One region of the Monashia sp. HAY1-5C genome, then DNA from elsewhere that is predicted to be linked to it. Evidence: riboswitches for the same ligand, from Rfam matches in the RefSeq annotation. Region 1 holds a riboswitch; each other region holds the start of a gene.
The links. Region 1 has a riboswitch for cyclic di-AMP ahead of ACR9ZK_RS20810 (CHAP domain-containing protein). Riboswitches for the same ligand answer to the same signal wherever they lie in the genome.
Positions count from the first base shown of each region.

Region 1 (4,263 bases):
GCGTACGCCGGTCCGTTCAAGACGCGCCCGGCCTACCGCTGGGCCTGCGAGGTCTCCGTCTACCTCGACCTGGAGCGGCGGGGGCGCGGCGGCGGGCGGGCGCTCTACCTGGCGCTGCTCGAGCGGCTCACCGCGCGCGGCTACCGGATGGCGGCCGCCGGCATCGCCCAGCCCAACGAGGCGAGCAACCGGCTCCACGCGTCGCTGGGGTTCGAGCCGGTGGGCACCTTCCGGCGGGTGGGCTGGAAGCACGGCGCGTGGCACGACGTCGCATGGGTGCAGCGGCTCCTCGGCGAGCCGCACGCGGGCCCCGAGCCGCCCCCCGAGCCGCGCTGAAAGCCACGGCCGGCCCCGGGTCCCGTCAGGCACCCTCGGCCTCCGGCCCCGCACGCCCCGGCATGCAATGAGGGCGGGGACGACACGTGGTCGTCCCCGCCCTCATCCCGCGGGCGCACCGGTCAGGTCACGGTGCGTAGATGTACTGCATCCCCGAGATGTCGGTGACGGTGCGGGTGTTGTAGTTGTACGGGCCGGCGAGGGCGTTCATCTCGATGATGGTGACCTCGTTGCCGTTGACGGCCGTGACCCAGGCGACGTGGCCGACGCTCGAGGAGCCGTGGACGCCGGGCTGCATGACGACGATGGAGCGCGTGCGCGGCGTGCCGCTCACGGTGTAGCCGGCGGAGGCGGCGCCGGAGGCCCACTCCATGGCGTTGCCGGTCCAGCCACCGGGGTAGTAGCCCTCGGACTGGTACCACTTGTTGAGAGCGCCCCACGTGCACTGGCCCGGGGTGGCCCAGTTCGACGAGGCGCGCATGCCGGACGAGGCGCTCGGGACCGAGGCGTTGCTCGTCGACTTGGTCGAGATCGTGCTCGTCGTCAGGGACCGGCGGGACGCGTCGCGCGAGGCGCGCTCGGCCGCGGCCTTGCGCTCCGCGGCGGCCTGGCGGGCCTTCTCGACGACGAGGTCCTCGATGACGGTCGGCTTGGCCGTGGCGGTGCGCTGGGCGACGGCCTGCTGCACCTGGGGCTGGAAGCCGATCTTGGACAGGGCCGTCGCGGGAGCCACGGCGGGAGTGGTCGCCGGGCCGACGGCGGCAGCGTTGCCGAGGGCGGCGACCGCACCGTTGGCCGGCTTCGCCTCGTCGGCGCTGGCCGGGTTCGCGAAGGTGGCGACGAGGCCACCGGTTGCCGCGACGATCGCGGCGCCCTTCATCGCCGGCTGGGCCGACTCACGGGCGAGAAGCTTGAGTTCGTTGAGGGGGTTGTGTCGTCCCGGCGCACGGTGGCGCCCGCGGGTGTTCTCAGTCGTCATGTACCTCTCCGCGCCTACGAAGTTAGCTGTCGGGTTCGGGCGGAAAGGTGCCCGGTGCCCTCCCGTGCCAGCTGCGGCCCGGATGGGTACTTCACCCCAAGGACGTCCGGAGTCGTGGTGCCGGACGCCCGGAGAAACGCGTGGTTCCTCCGCTCCTGTCACAAGGTTTGTCGTCACGAACGAGGCGGTGACAGGACTAGGCGGTCCACCTCGCGCGTGTCCGGCCTGGTGGCCGGACTCCCGGAACTGTAGACGAATCAACCGGGCAATGTCACGCCGAGGTAACGGTGACGCGCCGGGTGTGCCCTTGAACGACCGGTTGCTCCCGCTTTACCGGCGGCATACCGCCCGCGGAGTGAGACATGGGTCACAGACCCACTGGTCGGTTTTCCGGTACGTCGGCCCCGCTCCGGGGTATACGCCTCGCCGGGCGCGGTCCGTCCGTCGCCCGGCGTCGTCACGCCCTCAACCGGACTGGATCTCGTCCTCGTCCTGCTCGCGCTCCGCGCGGCGTCTGACGCACAGGCGGGCGATCGTCGCGACGAGGTCGAGGGGCACGGGACGGGTGATCGGAAAACGCACGGTGTCCTTGGCGCGACGGTAGGGCCGGATGGCCTCCTCGAACGCCTCGTCACCGCTCGGGACGGGGTAGACCCCGACGTGGTTCTTCCACCCGGCGAAGTACAGCAACGGCTTGCCGTCGAGGGTGAAGGTCGCCATGCCGTAGCTGATCTTCTCGCTGGCGTCGGGCACCGCCGTGCGCACCGCCGTACGAACCCTCGCGAGCTGAGTTCGCGTCTCCTCGGGATAGGAGGCGATGTAGTCATCGACGGACGCGAATCTGGGGGCCAATCCTGGTCCTCACTGTCTCCGGACCGGTTTGTCGGGCGGGATCACTGCGACTTTATTGGCCCAAAGGGGTCAGTGCAAAGGAACCTCGCCATTCGGCGCCAAACCGGAGCAAAGCGACAGATGCATGGAGAGGCCGGATCGTCCGGTGAATCCCCTTGGCCCGAGGCGCCGTCCGCGTCAGGCGGGAGAGCCCGCGCGCAGCGCGTCAGGGAAGGCGGCTCACGGCTGCAGGAGCACCTTGACGGCGCGTCGCTCGTCCATGGCGCGGTAGCCCTCGGCCACCTCGTCGAGCGGCAGCGTCAGGTCGAAGACCTTGCCGGGGTCGATGCGCCCGGACAGCACCCGGTCCAGGAGGTCCGGCAGGTAGCGGCGCACCGGGGCGACGCCGCCGGCGAGCCCGATGTTCCGGGAGAACATCCGGCGCACGGGCAGCTCGACCCCGTGCGGGACGCCGACGAAGCCGACGGTCGACCCGGCCCGCGCGACGTCGAAGGCGGTGTCCATGGCCTGGTGCGTGCCGACGCACTCGAGCACGGCGTCGGCCCCGACGCCGCCGGTGAGGTCCTTCACCGCCGCGACGGCCTCCTCGCCGCGCTCGGCCACGACGTGCGTCGCGCCGAAGTCGCGGGCCAGGGCCTGTCGCGGCTCGTGCCGCGACATCGCGACGATCCGCTCGGCGCCGAGCTGCTGGGCGGCGATGACGCCGCAGAGGCCGACCGCGCCGTCACCGACGACGACGACCGTGGAGCCGGGCGTCACCTTCGCGGCGACGGCGGCGTGCCAGCCGGTGGCCATGACGTCGGACAGCGCCAGCAGCGAGGGCAGGTACTTCTCGTCGGGCATCCCGTCGGTCTTGACGAGGCTGCCGTCGGCCTGCGTGACGCGGGTCAGCTCGGCCTGGCCGCTCGCGGTGCCGTCGGCGTTCGGGCACGCGGACTGCACACCGGCGAGACAGTCCGGGCAGGTGTTGTCGCAGTGGCAGAACGGGATGACGACGAAGTCGCCGGGCCTGACCTCCCGGACCTGCGCGCCGACCTCCTCGACGACGCCGACGGCCTCGTGACCGATGGTGGCGCCCACGCGGATCGGGTTCTCGCCGCGGTAGGGCCACAGGTCGGAGCCGCAGATGCAGCCCGCCGTGACGCGCACGATCGCGTCGGTCGGGGCCTCGATGGTGGGGTCGGCGACCTCGGACAGACGGATGTCGCCGGGGCCGTGGATCGTCGTCGCGCGCATGGGCGCCATCCTCGTCCGACCGCCCGCACGTGGCAAAGCCACTCGACGACGGCGCGGGCCGGACCCTGCGCTCAGCCGCGGGAACGCAGGCGCAGGTTGGGCAGCCCGGGCGCGGGGAGCGTGTGGTCCCACGCGTCGGGGAAGGTGCCGTAGCGGGCGGACGCGTCAGCCGCCTCGCCGCGTGCAGCGGCCTCGCGCTCTCGCTGCCACTGCTCGCGGAAGCCCACGACCTCGTCGTGGCTGCGGCCGATGAAGTTCCACCACATGACGATCTGCTCACCGAAGGGTGTCCCGCCGAGGACGAGCAGGCGCGTGGCGTCGTCGCCCGCGGTCAGCGTCATGCGCTGGGCTCCGGCCGGCACGAAGACGATCTCGCCCGGCTTGGCCGTCGCGCCCTGCACCGTGAGCGTGCCTGTGTCGCAGAGGAACCCGTGCTCGTACGCCACGTCCAGGTCGACCTCGAGCGAGCGCCCTGCCGGCAGCGTCACCTCTGCGCCGACGAGCGGCGAGTGCATCGTCACCGGTGAGGTCTGCCCGAACAGGGTGCCGAGGAACACGAGGACGCGGCACCCGTCGACGTCGGTCGCCGCCGGCGCGTAGTGCTCGAAGCCGGGCGCCGTGAACCGGCTCGCCTCGGGCAGCGCCACCCACAGCTGCGCGCCGTGCAGCGTCGTCGTGGCCGGCGTCGAGTACTCGGAGTGGGCGATGCCGTTGCCGGCCGTCATGATGTTGAGCTCGCCCGGGCGGACGAAGGCGTGCGCGCCGGTGGTGTCGCGGTGCTCGACCTCACCCGAGAAGAGCCACGACACCGTCTGCAGGCCGGTGTGCGGGTGGCCCGGCACGACCATGCCTCCCGTCGC
Region 1 is NZ_JBPGXG010000216.1:69-4,331, forward strand. Features, by position in the region: partial or broken gene ACR9ZK_RS20805 (N-acetyltransferase family protein) at 1-336, shown strand, start outside; gene ACR9ZK_RS20810 (CHAP domain-containing protein) at 464-1,315, opposite strand; cyclic di-AMP (ydaO/yuaA leader) riboswitch at 1,315-1,498, opposite strand; gene ACR9ZK_RS20815 (iron chaperone) at 1,781-2,167, opposite strand; gene ACR9ZK_RS20820 (zinc-dependent alcohol dehydrogenase family protein) at 2,387-3,403, opposite strand; partial or broken gene ACR9ZK_RS20825 (pirin family protein) at 3,475-4,263, opposite strand, start outside.

Region 2 (7,118 bases), on a different contig from region 1:
CTCGGTCTGGGCATGGCGCTGCTGCCGCTCGCGACGAGCCTCGTCGCCGTGACCGCGGCCGCGACTGTCCTCGGGGTCGGCAACGGGCTCGGCGCCGGCCTGATCATGACCCTCGGGGCCGACGCCTCGCCGGCCGACGGACGCGCCCAGTTCCTCGGCGGCTGGCGCCTGTGCGCCGACCTGGGAAGGGCCGCGGGCCCGCTGGCGTTGTCCGCGCTGACGGCCGTGCTGTCCCTCGGTGCGTCGGCCGTCGTCCTCGGCGTCGGGGCCGTCCTCGGTGCGGGCTGGCTGCGCATCTGGGTGCCGCGCCACGACCCGACGCGCCCTCTCCGGGGGCGGGCGGCCCGTCCCGGCCCGGACGCGACGCCCGGGGCGTCCTGATTCTGAGAAGGTATGACCGTGACGGACCTGATCGACACCACCGAGATGTACCTGCGCACCATCTTCGAGCTCGAGGAGGAGGGCATCGTCCCCCTGCGCGCACGCATCGCGGAGCGTCTGGGCCACTCGGGCCCGACGGTGTCGCAGACCGTGGCCCGCATGGAGCGCGACGGTCTCGTCGCCGTCTCCGGGGACCGTCACCTCGAGCTGTCCGACCGCGGCCGCCTCATGGCGACCCGCGTCATGCGCAAGCACCGCCTCGCCGAGCGGCTGCTCGTCGACGTCATCGGCCTCGAGTGGGAGTACGCCCACGACGAGGCGTGCCGGTGGGAGCACGTGATGTCCGAGAAGGTCGAGCGCAAGATCCTCGGCCTCATCAAGGGCGGGCTCGAGTCGCCGTACGGCAACCCGATCCCGGGCCTGGACGAGCTGGGTGTGCCCGAGGACGCCGCGCACGGCTTCCTCACCGGCCTCATGTCCCTGACTGCGGCGGCGGGCGACGAGCCCGCGGCCGTGACGATCCGTCGCATCGGCGAGCCGGTGCAGGTCGACCCCGAGGCGCTGGCCCTGCTGACCTCGGCGGGCGTCCTCCCGGGGGCCCGGGTCCGGGTCGTCCGCGAGGAGGGACGCGTGCTGGCCGTGAGCGACGCGGCGGACGCCGGCGAGGGCGTGTCGCTGCCCGACGAGGTCGCGGCGCACGTCTTCTGCCAGGTCGCCTGACGCGAGCCCGGCCGTTGCCCGCCCTGCCCCGCTTTGAGGCCGGACCGGCCCGCACGCCCTCTGTCCCTCGTATCGGGCCTTCGTATCGGGCCCTCGTATCGGGCCCGGATCGCCTTGGGACTGTGGGGATTTGGGGCGAGGTGCGGTGGCCTGTCCGAAAATCTGTTGAAATCACCGACTCCCGGCGTGACAAGCCGCGGGGAACTTGGGTAGCGTGAGCCCCGCTCGCTCTCCCCGTCGGGCGAGTGCTTCGGGTCGAACCGCCTAGTCCTGCCATCGACCCTGAGCCCCTGAACGATCCGCATGGCAGGAGCGGGGGACCCACCTTCGGGCGTCGCACGACGTCCTCGGGGTGAAGCCCTCCGTGGACCGCAAGGTCCGAGTGAAGGCCGGGCGAGCAGCACCTCATTCCGCCCGAACCCGACAGCTCACCTCGTAGGCGTCGAGAGGTCAAACGTGGCTCAGAACGTTCCCGGGCGCCACCGCGCCCCCGGTCGGTTCAACGCGATCGCCGAGCTCAAGCTCATCGCCAAGGAGTCCGCTCAGCCCGCCGTCAAGGGGGCCGCGATCGTGGCCGCCTCCGGTGGGCTCGTCGCGACGTTCGCCGGGCCGGCGAGCGCCGCCGACGGCTCGAGCACCGCGGCCCCGTCGGTCGTCGGCCCGCAGGTCGGCACGCTCAAGGCGGCCAGCGCCCTCTCGGCGATCGGCTACGCCAAGCCGGCGGCGAAGCAGGCGAGCGTCAAGCCGCTCGTCATCAAGGACGTCACCGTCGAGAAGCAGCGCGCCGCCGAGAAGGCTGCCGAGGACGCGCGCCAGCAGGCTGCGGACCGCTCCTCCCGCTCGGCCTCCCGCACGGCCCTGTCCGACCCGGCGCCCACCGCGTCCGGCATCGTCGGCATCGCCCAGTCCTACTTCGGCGTCCCGTACGTCTACGGCGGCACGAGCCCGTCGGGCTTCGACTGCTCCGGCTTCGTCCAGTACGTCTTCCGCCAGGCCGGCATCTCGCTGCCGCGCACGGCCTCGCAGCAGAAGGCCGCGACGACGCCGGTGAGCAACCCCCGCGCCGGTGACCTCGTCTTCTTCGGCTCGCCGGTCTACCACGTCGGCATCTACGTCAGCCCCGGCGTCATGATCGACGCGCAGCGCCCCGGCACGACGATCGGGTACCACTCGATCTGGACGACGCCGTCGGGCTACGGCCGCGCCTGACCGACCCGTGGCTTCCGTCGCGCCCCCGACCCGAACGGGTCCGGGGCGCGACGTCGTTCCTCGCCGGCGTGGTTGGATGACGTGATGACCGTCCAGGCTGCTGCAGAGTCCACGACCCTCATCGAGCTCGACGTCTGGGGCGACCTCGTCTGCCCGTGGTCATGGATCGCCAAGCACCGGATCGAGGCCGCGATCCACGCCTTCGAGCGGCCCCACGACGTGTCGGTGCGGTTGCGGGCCTACGAGCTCGACCCCGAGTGGCCGGTCGGGCGCAACGACCGCGCGCAGGACCAGATCGGCTCGCGGACCAACGGTGACCCCGTCGCCGGGCACATCCTCAACGCCAAGGCCATCGAGGCGGCCGAGGCCCACGACCTCGTCTTCGACTTCGACACCGCGGTCATGGCCAACACCTTCGACGCGCACCGGCTCGTGGCCCTGGCGCGCGAGATGGGCGGCCGGGCCCTGCAGGCGGCTGCCGTCGAGCGCTTCTTCTCGGCGCACTTCCGCGAGGGGCTGGCGCTCGACGACCACGAGGTGCTCCAGCGCCTCTGCGCCGAGTGCGGCCTCGACGAGCGGCGGGTCGCCGCCGTGCTCGCGTCCGACACGTACGCCGACGACGTGCGCGCCGACGAGAGGCAGGCCCGCGACCTCGGCATCACGGTGACGCCGTTCGTCCTGGCCAACGGGTTCGCCGCCGTACCGGGGGCCCGCCCGGTCGAGGACTACCTCGCCCTGCTGCGCGGGGTCGCCGTGCAGGGTGGCGACGAGGCGTAGCTAGCCGGCGGCGGTCGGCGACGCGTCCCCGAGCGTCTTCGCCGAGGGCGCCCCGGCGCTGGGGCGGCCGAAGGACACCGCCTCGTCGACCGGCCCTGGCGCGGCCGAGCGCAGCTGGGCATCGGGCAGCGCCCCCAGGGCGGCGTTGACCATCGAGAAGGCCCGCCGCAGCGCGACGAAGACGGTGATGGCGAAGATCTGCCGGTCGTCGAAGCCGGCGGCGCGCAGCGGCTCGAGGTCGGCGGGTGTCGTGGAGTTGGCGTCGCGGGCGACGGTGCGCGCCCAGCCGGCGAGTGCGGCATCGGCGGGGTCGAGCGGAGCGTCGTCGCCGGCCAGCACCGCCGCGGCGACGTCCGGGCCCGCCTCGCCGGCGAGCCGGTTGCCCCACGCCAGGGCGCAGTAGGAGTCGCTGCCCGTGGCCGCGGCGGCGCTGATGAGGATGCCGCGCTGCCGGAAGGTGAGGCCGCCCAGGCGCACCATGTCGGCGAGGAGTCCGAAGAGCGTGTCGTGCGCCGCCGGGTCGTGCGCCCACAGGTGCGACAGGTTCATGACGAACCCCTGGGTGCCGAGGTCGCCCTCGAAGGAGGCGCGGACGGCGTCGGTCAGCGGCGGCTCGGTGAGGAACCCGTGGGCGGGGTCGGTGGCCATCAGGCGCTCCGTTCGTCGTGCGACGCGTTCATCGTGGCACGGGCTGACGCGGAGTGTGGGCCGATCCTGCAGGGGCCGTTGGGCGCCGGGCGCGCTCAGGCCCGGCCGATCGGGCTGGTCAGGCAGGCGTCGGCGCGACGGACAGGTCGATGCTGACGTCGACGGCTCGCAGCTCTCGCACCAGCGCGTCCTCGCGAGCACTCAGCTCGGCGAGGCGCGAGGCGTCGGGGGCTCGGGTACCGGAGGCGAGCGAGGCCCAGCGGACCTCGTCCTCGACCTGCGCCAGCTCGGCGACGATCGCTGCAACCGTTCTGCTCATGTGCCCGCCGTACCCGCCGCCCGCCGGCTTGGAACAGGTCGGCACGTGACCTCGGCCGGGTCGCCCGCGAGTTCCCTGCGGGCGCGTCGGACTGCCTGCGGACGCGTTCAGTCCCGCTCCCATGGGGCGTCCTCGCCCATCTTGGCGTAGTACTTCGCGAGATGGCTGCGGACCCGGTCGACATCCGAGGAGGGCAGGTCGACACCACCGCGGGAACCCTGCATGACGGCGGCGGCCGCCATGACGCCACGGGGGACCGCACGCAGCCGACCGTCGACGACGTCGGCGATGAGCAGCTTGTAGGCCGTGAAGTTGTCCTTCTTGTCCTTGTCGTACCAGACGTGGGCGTCGCGGTACTTCTCGTTCGGCTCCTCCTCGGCGCCGGCCCAGGCGCGGACCCGCTTCTCGGCGGCGTCGCCGTCCCACTCGCGGTCGCGGTCGGCGAGCGGCAGATCCTGGAAGCTCGTGACACTCATGCTGTCCGTCCTTTCTCCGACGCTGGTGCCGTGGAGCCGTACCCGGTCGGGCGCTCGGGACACCATGGGTCGGGGAGGGCGCCGGACGCGTCGGGCGCCCCGGGGCGGGACGTGGCGCGCCCCGCCGCGTTCGGGTGGCCAGGTCCGGGAGGCGAGTGCCTGGGTCCGGGGGCGCCGCGGCGGGGCGAGCGAGTCCGTGCAGTTCCGGTCCGGGGTGAGCAGGCCCGCGGGGCCGCGTCACCGGTCCGGATCTCCACGGTGACACACGCGCGCGCTCGGTGGGAGATTGGCCGGCTGTGAGTTGGAGGGCGAGCGCAGGGCTGCTCGGCATTGCCAGTTTATGTTTCAGTTTGCAACTGGAACTAAGTCTGCTAGTGTTGAGCCCAGCACGAGGGTCCGTCCTCCCCACGCACACTCATCGAAAGGCGCACCATGAGCACCTCCACCTTCCGGCCGAAGTACGTCTCGTTCGACTGCTACGGCACGCTGATCAGCTGGCCGATGACCCCGATCACCAAGGAGCTGGTCGGCGACCAGATCCCGGCGGAGCAGTGGGACCAGTTCGTCGCCGAGTTCCGCGGCTACCGCTACGACGCCGTCCTCGACGCGTACTACCCCTACGAGCAGGTGCTGCAGAGCGCCTTCGACCGGGTCTGCCGCAAGTGGGGCATCGAGTCCGACCCCACGGCGGGCAAGCGGTTCGCCGACGGCGTCCGCAGCTGGGGCCCGCACCCCGACGTCGTCGAGCCGCTGAAGAAGATGGCCGAGCACTACAAGCTCGTCATCCTCTCCAACGCCAGCAACGACTTCCTCGAGGAGAGCGTGCCGCGGCTGGAGGCGCCCTTCCACGCCGTCTTCACCGCCGAGCAGGCCGGCTACTACAAGCCCCGGTACGCCGCGTTCGAGTACATGCTCGACCAGCTCGACGCCAAGCCCGAGGACTTCGTCCACGTGTCCTCGCACACCCGCTACGACCCGCTGCCGATGCACGACATGGGCTTCCGCAACCTCGTGCTCCTCGACCGCGGCTACGACCCGGTGCCGCCGGGCTACGGCCTCACCGTCGTGAAGTCCCTGGACGAGCTCAACACGCTGCTCGGCATCTGAGCTGCGACGAAGGTCCTCACCATGTCTTCCAGCCTCAGCCGAGCGATCGCCGGCTTTCCCAACGGGTTCGACCCCGGGGTGGTGGGCACACTTCCGCAGCATCTCCAGGAGACCATCCGGCGGCGGAACGAGGTGCTCGGCCCGGGCTACATGCTGATGTACCGCGAGCCGGTGGAGTTCGTCTGCGGTCGCGGAGCGCACCTGTTCGACCTCGACGGCAACGACTACCTCGACGCCTACAACAACGTGCCGTGCGTGGGGCACGCCCATCCCCACGTCGTCGAAGCGGTCCACCGCCAGATGGCGGCGGTCAACACGAACACGCGCTACGTCCAGGAGGCGCTGGTCGACTACGCGGAGCGGCTCCTGGCGACGTTCCCCGAGGGCCTGTCGAAGCTGAGCCTGGCCTGCAGCGGCTCGGAGGCCAACGACCTCGCGATGCGGGTGGCGAAGTACCACACCGGCGGCGAGGGAATCGTCGTGACGCGGTGGGCCTACCACGGCATCACCAGCGAGGTCTCGCGGTTCTCACCGACTCTGGGCAAGGGCTCACCGCTGGGACCGAACGTCCGGCTCATCGATCCGCCTGACCCGCGACTCGTTGCTCCCGGATCCACGCTGGCCGAGCACATGCGCGCCCAGGTGCGTGCCGCAATCGACGACCTCGAGCGCCACGGCTACCGGCTCGCGGCCCTGGTCACGGACAGCGCCTACAGCAGCGACGGGATCTTCACCGACAGGGTCGGCTACATGCAGGCCGTGGTGGAGGAGGTCCACGCCGCCGGAGGCGTCTACATCGCGGACGAGGTGCAGTCGGGCTTCGCCCGCCTCGGGGACGCCATGTGGGGGTTCGCCCGCCACGGCGTGCTGCCGGACATCGTCACCCTGGGCAAGCCGATGGGCAACGGAGTGCCGCTCTCGGGTGTGGTCTTCCGGCCCGAGGTGTCCGAGGAGTTCGGGCGCAACGTCCGCTACTTCAACACGTTCGCCGGCAGCTCGATCCCGGTGGCGGCCGGGGCCGCGGTGCTCGACGTGTTCGAGGAGGAGAACGTGCAGCAGCGCGTCCTCGAGAACGGCGCGGCGCTGCGAGCCGGACTCGAGGAGATCACCCGCGAGTCACCGCACGTCGCCCAGGTGCGCGGCAGCGGTCTGTACGTCGCCGTGGAGATCGTCGAGGATCTGGAGACGCGGGCGCCGGACCGGGCCCGAGCCGAGGACGTCATCAACGACATGCGGGATCGTCGAATCCTCATCAGCGGCACTGCCCGGGGTGCCAACGTCCTGAAGGTCCGTCCTCCGCTGGCCTTCAGCTCCGCCGATGTGACCCGGTTCCTGGAGACCTTCGCCGAGGTCGCCAAGGACCGTCTGTAGCAGCCCGGCCGAAGGGACCGACAGTGCACGCCTCACCACGCTCGAGCCCGGCTGAACGGCTCTTCGCCGAAAGCGGCATGGGGTCGTCGCACACGCCCATCGACGTGGGG
Region 2 is NZ_JBPGXG010000022.1:6,507-13,624, reverse strand. Features, by position in the region: gene ACR9ZK_RS05465 (MFS transporter) at 1-381, shown strand, start outside; gene ACR9ZK_RS05460 (iron-dependent transcriptional repressor DtxR) at 400-1,101, shown strand; cyclic di-AMP (ydaO/yuaA leader) riboswitch at 1,372-1,555, shown strand; gene ACR9ZK_RS05455 (C40 family peptidase) at 1,558-2,310, shown strand; gene ACR9ZK_RS05450 (DsbA family oxidoreductase) at 2,395-3,087, shown strand; gene ACR9ZK_RS05445 (carboxymuconolactone decarboxylase family protein) at 3,088-3,735, opposite strand; gene ACR9ZK_RS05440 (hypothetical protein) at 3,854-4,054, opposite strand; gene ACR9ZK_RS05435 (hypothetical protein) at 4,162-4,530, opposite strand; gene ACR9ZK_RS05430 (haloacid dehalogenase type II) at 4,963-5,637, shown strand; gene ACR9ZK_RS05425 (aspartate aminotransferase family protein) at 5,659-7,008, shown strand; gene ACR9ZK_RS05420 (phosphotransferase) at 7,032-7,118, shown strand, end outside.
Region 2: it holds a riboswitch for cyclic di-AMP, as region 1 does, so the genes downstream of both, ACR9ZK_RS05455 (C40 family peptidase) here and ACR9ZK_RS20810 (CHAP domain-containing protein) in region 1, are expected to answer to the same signal.

Region 3 (7,118 bases), on a different contig from region 1:
GCGCCCTCGGCGGCCACCTCCGCCACGGCGCGGGCGAACCGCTCGTTGACGGCCTGGTAGGCGGCCCACCACTCGCGGTGGAAGGTGGCCGGCACGATGACGTCGTGGTAGATCGGCCACAGGGTGTCGTTGGAGAAGCCCTCGTAGTAGTCGCGGACCTCGTCGGCGGACAGGGCCACCGGGTGCAGGTGGATGCCGTGCTCGTCGAACGGCTCGGGCGCCTCGCCGGAGTCCCCGGCCCAGCCCACCCACGCGCCGGGCTGCGAGCGCATCACCGACTCCATCGCGGTGACGAGACCGCCGGGGGAGCGGCGCCACTCGCTGGCGCCGTCGTCGAGGACCACCTTGTCGACGGGGAGGCGGTTCGCCGCGATGACGAGGTCGAAGGTCTGCCGGTCGGACGGCACCGGGGATCAGCTCCTGTCGTTGGGGCGCGACGCCGCGGGTGACGTCGTGCAGGTCGTGCTGCCTGGCCACCACCCGGCATACCCACCGAGACGACTCGGGTGGCGACGGGCGGGACCGCGGCGGTCGCGTCGGCGCGAGGACGTGCCGGCGGATCGGTCTCACTCTAACGAGGGAACGGTGGCGCCCCGTCGGCGTGCGCTCTAGGGTCGAGTCAGGGCACCGCGCAGGGTCGTCGAGATCGACGGAGGCACGTGTCCGGGGCACTCACCCGAGGTGAAGGAGGTCGCCGTGAAGATTTCTGACGTGCTGAGGGCGAAGGGCGGCGGGGTCGTCACCGTCCGGCCCGACGAGACGGTGTCCGGGCTGCTCGCCGTGCTCGACGAGCACCGCATCGGAGCCGTCGTCGTCAGCTCCGACGGCACGACCGTCGAGGGCATCGTCAGCGAGCGCGACGTCGTACGGCACCTGCACGCCGCCGGGGCCGGCATCCTCGACGCACCGGTGTCGCAGATCATGACGAGCGAGGTGTCCACGGGCACCGCCGCGGACAACATCGCCGACCTCGCCGCGACGATGACCGAGCAGCGGGTGCGCCACGTGCCGATCCTCGACGACGAGGGCCGCCTCACCGCCATCGTCAGCATCGGTGACATCGTCAAGCACCGGCTGTCCGAGCTGCAGTCCGAGCGTGACCAGCTGCGGGACTACATCTCCCGCTGAGCCGACCTGCGCCACGCGCCGAGGTCGTCGGCGACACCCCCTGCGGTCGCATACCGTAGGACCATGACTGCGTACGACCGGACCGAGCGGGTCGCCGCTCCGCGGTCCGGCCGGCGCACCGGCCCGCGCACCGGCGGCGTGCCCATCGGCGCCGGCCGCGACGCGTACGGCTCCGGGCGCATCGGACCGTACCGCCTCGTCGAGGAGATCGGCGAGGGCGGCATGGGCGTCGTGCACCTCGCCCTCGACCCGCGCGGGCGTGCCGTCGCCATCAAGGTGCTGCGGGCGCACGTGGCCCACGACGCCGACGCCCGGCAGCGCCTCATGCGTGAGGTCGAGACGCTCTCGCGCGTCCGTGACCCGCGCGTCGCGAGCGTCATCGACGCCGACGTCATGGGCCCGCGTCCGTACATCGTCACCCGCTACGTGCCCGGGCCGGCGCTCGACGAGATCGTCGAGGAGCACGGCCCGCTCCATCCGGGCGAGCTCGTCAGCCTCGCGCGAGGCGTCGCGGAGGCGATCCGGTCGATCCACGCATGCGGCGTCGTGCACCGCGACATCAAGCCCGGCAACGTCCTCGTCGAGGAGGGCGAGCCGGTCCTCATCGACTTCGGCATCGCGCACGTGCAGGACGACGTCCGACACACCGTCGGCGGTCTGGTCATGGGCACGCCCGGCTACCTGTCGCCCGAGCTCGTCGAGGGTGCCCCGATCACCGACGCCACCGACTGGTGGGGCTGGGCGGCGACGATCACGTACGCCGCGTCCGGTCGCCCCCCGTTCGGGCGCTCGCGGATGGACGCCGTGCTGAGCCGAGTGCGCGCCGGTGACGTCGACGTCGACGGTGTCGATCCCCGTCTCGTGCCGCTGCTGCGTGCCTCCCTCTCGCCCGACCCGGCCCGCCGGCCGCAGGCCGACGAGGTCATCGCCGCCCTCGAGCAGTACGCCGCCGGGCGGGCGGCCACGGTGCCCTCCCCGAGCGCCCCGTGGGACGACGGGCGCACCGAGGTCCTCGACGCCGCGGGCGACACGCAGGTCTTCCCGGACCGCGGTACCGCGGTCCTGCCGCCGGTGGCCTCGTCGCCGAGCCCGTCGCCGACGCCGTTCCTGACGCGGCCCGCCCTGGACGACGTCCGGTGGGCGCCGCCGCCGAGCGGGCCGCGTCGCAGCGCCGTGCCCCAGCACGACCCGGCACCGTGGGACGGTGACCGTGGCCGGGACCTCTACGACGAGCGCCACGGTCCGGGCGCCGGGCCCGACGACTGGGACGACGACTGGGACGAGGAGGAACCCGAGCAGGCCCCGCGCGAGGGTGACCCCCGCATCGGCCTGGCCATGCGCACCGGGCTGCTCGGTGCCGCGGGGATCGCCTGGGTCGGCGCCCTGATGTCCTGGCCGGGGCAGGCGTTCCTCGCGCTGCTCGTGTGGTCCGTCGTCGCCCGCGCCACCGACCGGTCGGTGTCCGCGCTCGTGTTCCGTCGGTACGCCCATGGCCGCCGCGGCACCGACATCCCGCTCGCCGTCGTGACGAGTCCGTGGCACCTGCTCGTCGGCGCCGTCGCCACGGCCGTGAGCCTGGTGCTGCCGCTCGCGGTGGCGCTCGCGGGCATCTTCGCGACGGCGTTCCTGCTGGCCGGTGCCACCGGTTCCGAGCTCGGGCCGGGCTCGCCGACGACGCTCGCCGTCGGTGGCATCGCGGGGCTCGCCATGCTGTGGTGGGGGCCCGGCGGGGTGTCGCTGCGCCGCGGGTCCCGCTCGATCGTGCGCCGTCTCGTGCCGGTGGGGACACCGTCGCAGGTCGTCGCGGTGGCACTGGTCGTTGCCGGGCTCGTCGTCGGGCTCGTCGCCGTGGACCACGGTTCGAGCCTGACCTGGCTGCCCTTCAGCGGCAACCCGTTCACCCGCTGAAGCGCTCGCGGGGTGGGTGTGGCGGCGTCCGTGGCGGCCGCCGTCCGGTCCTTGCCGATCGGCCCGGTTCGGTCAAGGCCAGATCTCGAGAAGATCACGAAATCATCTCGGATCGGGTTGTGGTTCATTCACTCGTCACGTACCGTCGTGCCTCGGCGGTCCCGGTTCTCCGGGCCGGAAAGGGGTGGTCTCGGGTTTCCGGGGTGTCCACCACCGGTAGGCGCCGTGCGTCCGGCCTCCACACGGCACGCTGGATAACTTCACATGGACACCCAGCAATCCGGTCCCTGAGCGCGCCGAGCCTCGCCAGCCAGGGACGCAGCCCACACCCGTGGGCCGGGCGAGGACGGGGGACCCAGTGTGGTCAGTGAGTTGTCATGTCGAGGACCGTCGTTCGCCGACGGTCGAGGGCCGACTCGACTGACCTTGGGGTGAAGCCGCAGCCGCGGCAGGGCACCTGACGTCCCCAACCCGACAGCTAACCCCGCAGGCGCGCGTCAGGAAGGAATACCCCTATGCAGTACCTGTCCAAGCATGCTGCCGCCAAGCGGGTCTCGATGAAGCAGCGCATCGCCGGAGTCGGCATCGCCGGAGCGGCCACCGTCGTCGGTGGCATCACCGCCGCCGGGTCGGCCAAGGCCGCCACCGTGTGGGACGCGGTCGCCCAGTGCGAGTCCGGTGGCAACTGGCACATCAACACCGGCAACGGCTACTACGGCGGCCTGCAGTTCTCGAGCAGCACCTGGGTCGGCTTCGGCGGTCGCGCCTACGCCTCCCGCGCCGACCTCGCGAGCAAGGCCGAGCAGATCACCATCGCCCAGAAGGTCCTCGCCGTGCAGGGCCCCGGTGCGTGGCCGGTCTGCTCCAAGCGCGCGGGTCTGACCCGAGCCAACGGTGGCGCCGACGCCGCCGCGTCGCGCTCGAGCGACCGCAAGCCGGTCACGACGAAGAAGAAGGTCTCGAAGAAGAAGACCTACGCGACGAAGAAGACGACGAAGAAGGTCAACAGCTACGCCGGAACCGGCAAGCGGGTGACCGTCCGTCGGGGCGACACGCTGGGCACGCTGGCGCAGCGGTACCACGTCTCCGGCGGCTGGAAGACGCTGTACGCTGCGAACAAGGCTCGGGTGCACAACCCGAACCTCATCTACGTCGGCCAGGTGCTGCGTCTGCCGTGACGCTGCCTGACCGAGCCTGACCGGACGGCCCCGCGCGACCAACCCCTGGGTCCCGCGGGGCCGTCCTTCATGTGTCGCCCTGGTTCCGTGGTGGGGCAGGGCCGGCCGGGCCGGTCGGGCCGGGCCGGTCGGGCCGGGGGCGGGGCCCGGCTCCGCTCCTCGACCGGCCTGGGCCCGGACGTCGGTGCTCGGTTACGCTGGCGCCCGACCGGATGGCGGCGGCCCTGCCGCCTGACCGGTGCCGCTGGCGTGGCGCAATTGGCAGCGCACCTGTCTTGTAAACAGGTGGTTGGGGGTTCGAGTCCCCCCGCCAGCTCTGTGCTCAGCGAGCTGGATAGTGCCCCTGACCTGCGGTTTCGCCGTTATGAGTGCGAGGGACGTCGAGGGACACGAGTGGAGGGGCAGGGGCGGTAAGCCACTCGGCATCGCACGCAGATTGCCGGACTCGCTCGCCGCCGCTGCCCGTCCGGCAGCCCGCAGGACGGCGACCAGAGTGTCAGGTGGGCCGAACCGCCGAGGGTTTCGGATACCTTCGAAGACTGGCCTCGAAACGATGGCAGGCCAGCTACATCGGGCCGGATCTCACTAGACACCGTGCTCCGCCCAAGCCAAGGCGCTGCTGGCCGGGATCCGGGCGCGGGACGCCGTGGGCAAGACCCGCAAGCGCGTGGCCATGGAGCTGGTGGCCGACCTGGAGCGGATCCATGCCCGGAAGAAAGGCCGCCGACACCGAGCTGTAGCAGCTCGTCGCGGCGACCGGGACCTCGCTGCTGGGCCTGCACGGCATCGGGCCTTCGGGTGTGGCCCGGCTGCTCGGCGACTCAACTCGTAGCGGCGGGGCTGCTTCCGCCACTTCGCGCTGGGCCGCACCCCTTGGACCCAGAGCCAACCCTTATCGAAAGCGTGACCGACATGTCTGGCGTCGTTGCGGGCGACTCTTGAGCGCTTGACGACTCTTCGGCCCGGGCTTAAGTTGGACATCCGTAGAAAAACGCACCCGCGTCTACCAGCGAACCGCCTCCTGAGCATGGGTCCGTCTGCTGAGGAGGCCACCCGCGAACCTCCTCGCAACGAAGGGTCACCCGATGCCAGCCGGACAGACAGCAGAGATGTGGCGCGCCCAAGCGGAATCGCTGGCCCCGCCGAGGCTGATGGTCATCGATGGTCGCTGCCGGCCGGCCGCGGACGGACGCGTGATGGAGGTCCTGGCGCCTCGAGACGGAAAGCCCTTGGCGACAGTCCCGGACGGCACGGCCGTCGATGTCGACATGGCGGTCGCGGCGGCCCGGCGCGCCTTTGCCGATTCGCCCTGGTCCCGGATGTCCCCTGCGGATCGGAAGCGGGTGCTGCACCGTTTCGCCGATGTCATCGAGGCTCGCCGCGACGAGCTTGCCTTGTTGGTCTCGCTCGAGATGGGTAAGCCCATCGAGTATGCGCATTCGATCGAGATGCGGACGACCGTCGCGTGCTACCGCTGGTATGCCGAGTGGACGGACAAGCTGACTGGTGAGGTGCCCGAGGTCGGCAGCAATGCGCTCGCGCTCGTCACGCGCGAACCGGTTGGAGTGGTTGGCGTGGTCGTGCCGTGGAACTTCCCCATGACCCTGCTGGCATGGAAGGTGGCTCCCGCTCTGGCGGTTGGATGCACCATCGTGGTGCGACCATCGGAGCTGTCGTCGCTGTCGGCCTTGCGGGTGGCGGAACTCGCGCTCGAGGCAGGTCTGCCCGATGGCGTGCTCAATGTCGTTACGGGCCAGGGTTCTACGACGCCGCGAGCCCTGGCACTGCACCCCGACGTCGACACGGTCGCCTTCACCGGGTCGACGGAGGTTGGCAGGGAGTTCCTGCGCTACGCCGCGGACTCCAACTTGAAACGGGTCTGGCTGGAGCTCGGCGGAAAGTCACCGAGCATCGTGCTGCCGGACGCCGACCTTCCTGCAGCGGTGGCGGGCACCGCCGGAAACATCTTCTTCAACCAGGGAGAGATGTGCACGGCACCCTCGCGTCTCCTTGTGCACCGTTCGGTGCGAGACGAGGTGGTCGATGGGGTCGTCCGGGCTGCGGAAGCGCTGCACATCGGTGACCCGCTGGACCCTGGGACCCAGGTCGGTCCGCTGGTCAGCGCAGCTCATCGGGAGCGAGTCGAGGCGCACACCGCCCGGGCCCTCGATGAGGGCGCGCGGTTACGAACCGGCGGGGGTAGGCCACCCGTTCCGCAGGACGGCTTCTACTCCCGGCCCACCGTGCTGGACAACGTCGAGCCGCACATGGCCATCGCGCGGGATGAGGTGTTCGGGCCGGTCCTGTCGGTTCTCACGTTCGAGGACGAGGCCGAGGCCGTGCGTATGGCAAACGACTCGGTCTACGGCCTCGCCGCCGCCGTGTGGACCCGCGACGTCGGAACCGCCCACCGGCTCTCCCGCCGGCTCCAGGCCGGGACGGTGTGGGTGAACTGTTACGAGGAGGGCGACATGACCGTTCCCTTCGGCGGTTACAAGCAGAGCGGCAACGCTCGTGACAAGTCCGTCCACGCGCTGGAGAAGTACACGGAGCTCAAGACCACCTGGCTGGCCCTGTGAGCCGTCGACCGCTGATCATTGTTCCGGCTCGGTTCTCCGAGTCCGCGTCAGCCCTGAGGTTTCGCGCTGAGGTCACTGCGCGCGCCTTGGCTACTGCAGTGTTCGAGGCCGGGGGTGAGCCGGTCACCGTGCATCCTCACGCGCCGGACGGGCTGGTGGATGAGGTGCAGGTCGCCGATCGCTTCGACTTCGCTGACGGGGTGCTACTGCCCGGCGGCGGGGACATCACGCCGGCCCTGTATGGCGGCGTCGAGCATGCGGAGCACTACGACATGGATCCTGAGCAGGACGCCTTCGACCTCGCTGTGGCGCGATGGGCGTTTCG
Region 3 is NZ_JBPGXG010000049.1:13,311-20,428, reverse strand. Features, by position in the region: gene ACR9ZK_RS09695 (alpha,alpha-trehalose-phosphate synthase (UDP-forming)) at 1-407, opposite strand, end outside; gene ACR9ZK_RS09690 (CBS domain-containing protein) at 697-1,128, shown strand; gene ACR9ZK_RS09685 (serine/threonine-protein kinase) at 1,192-3,036, shown strand; cyclic di-AMP (ydaO/yuaA leader) riboswitch at 3,361-3,546, shown strand; gene ACR9ZK_RS09680 (transglycosylase family protein) at 3,552-4,214, shown strand; tRNA gene ACR9ZK_RS09675 (tRNA-Thr) at 4,458-4,530, shown strand; gene ACR9ZK_RS09670 (hypothetical protein) at 4,583-4,954, shown strand; gene ACR9ZK_RS09665 (aldehyde dehydrogenase) at 5,300-6,793, shown strand; gene ACR9ZK_RS09660 (gamma-glutamyl-gamma-aminobutyrate hydrolase family protein) at 6,790-7,118, shown strand, end outside.
Region 3: it holds a riboswitch for cyclic di-AMP, as region 1 does, so the genes downstream of both, ACR9ZK_RS09680 (transglycosylase family protein) here and ACR9ZK_RS20810 (CHAP domain-containing protein) in region 1, are expected to answer to the same signal.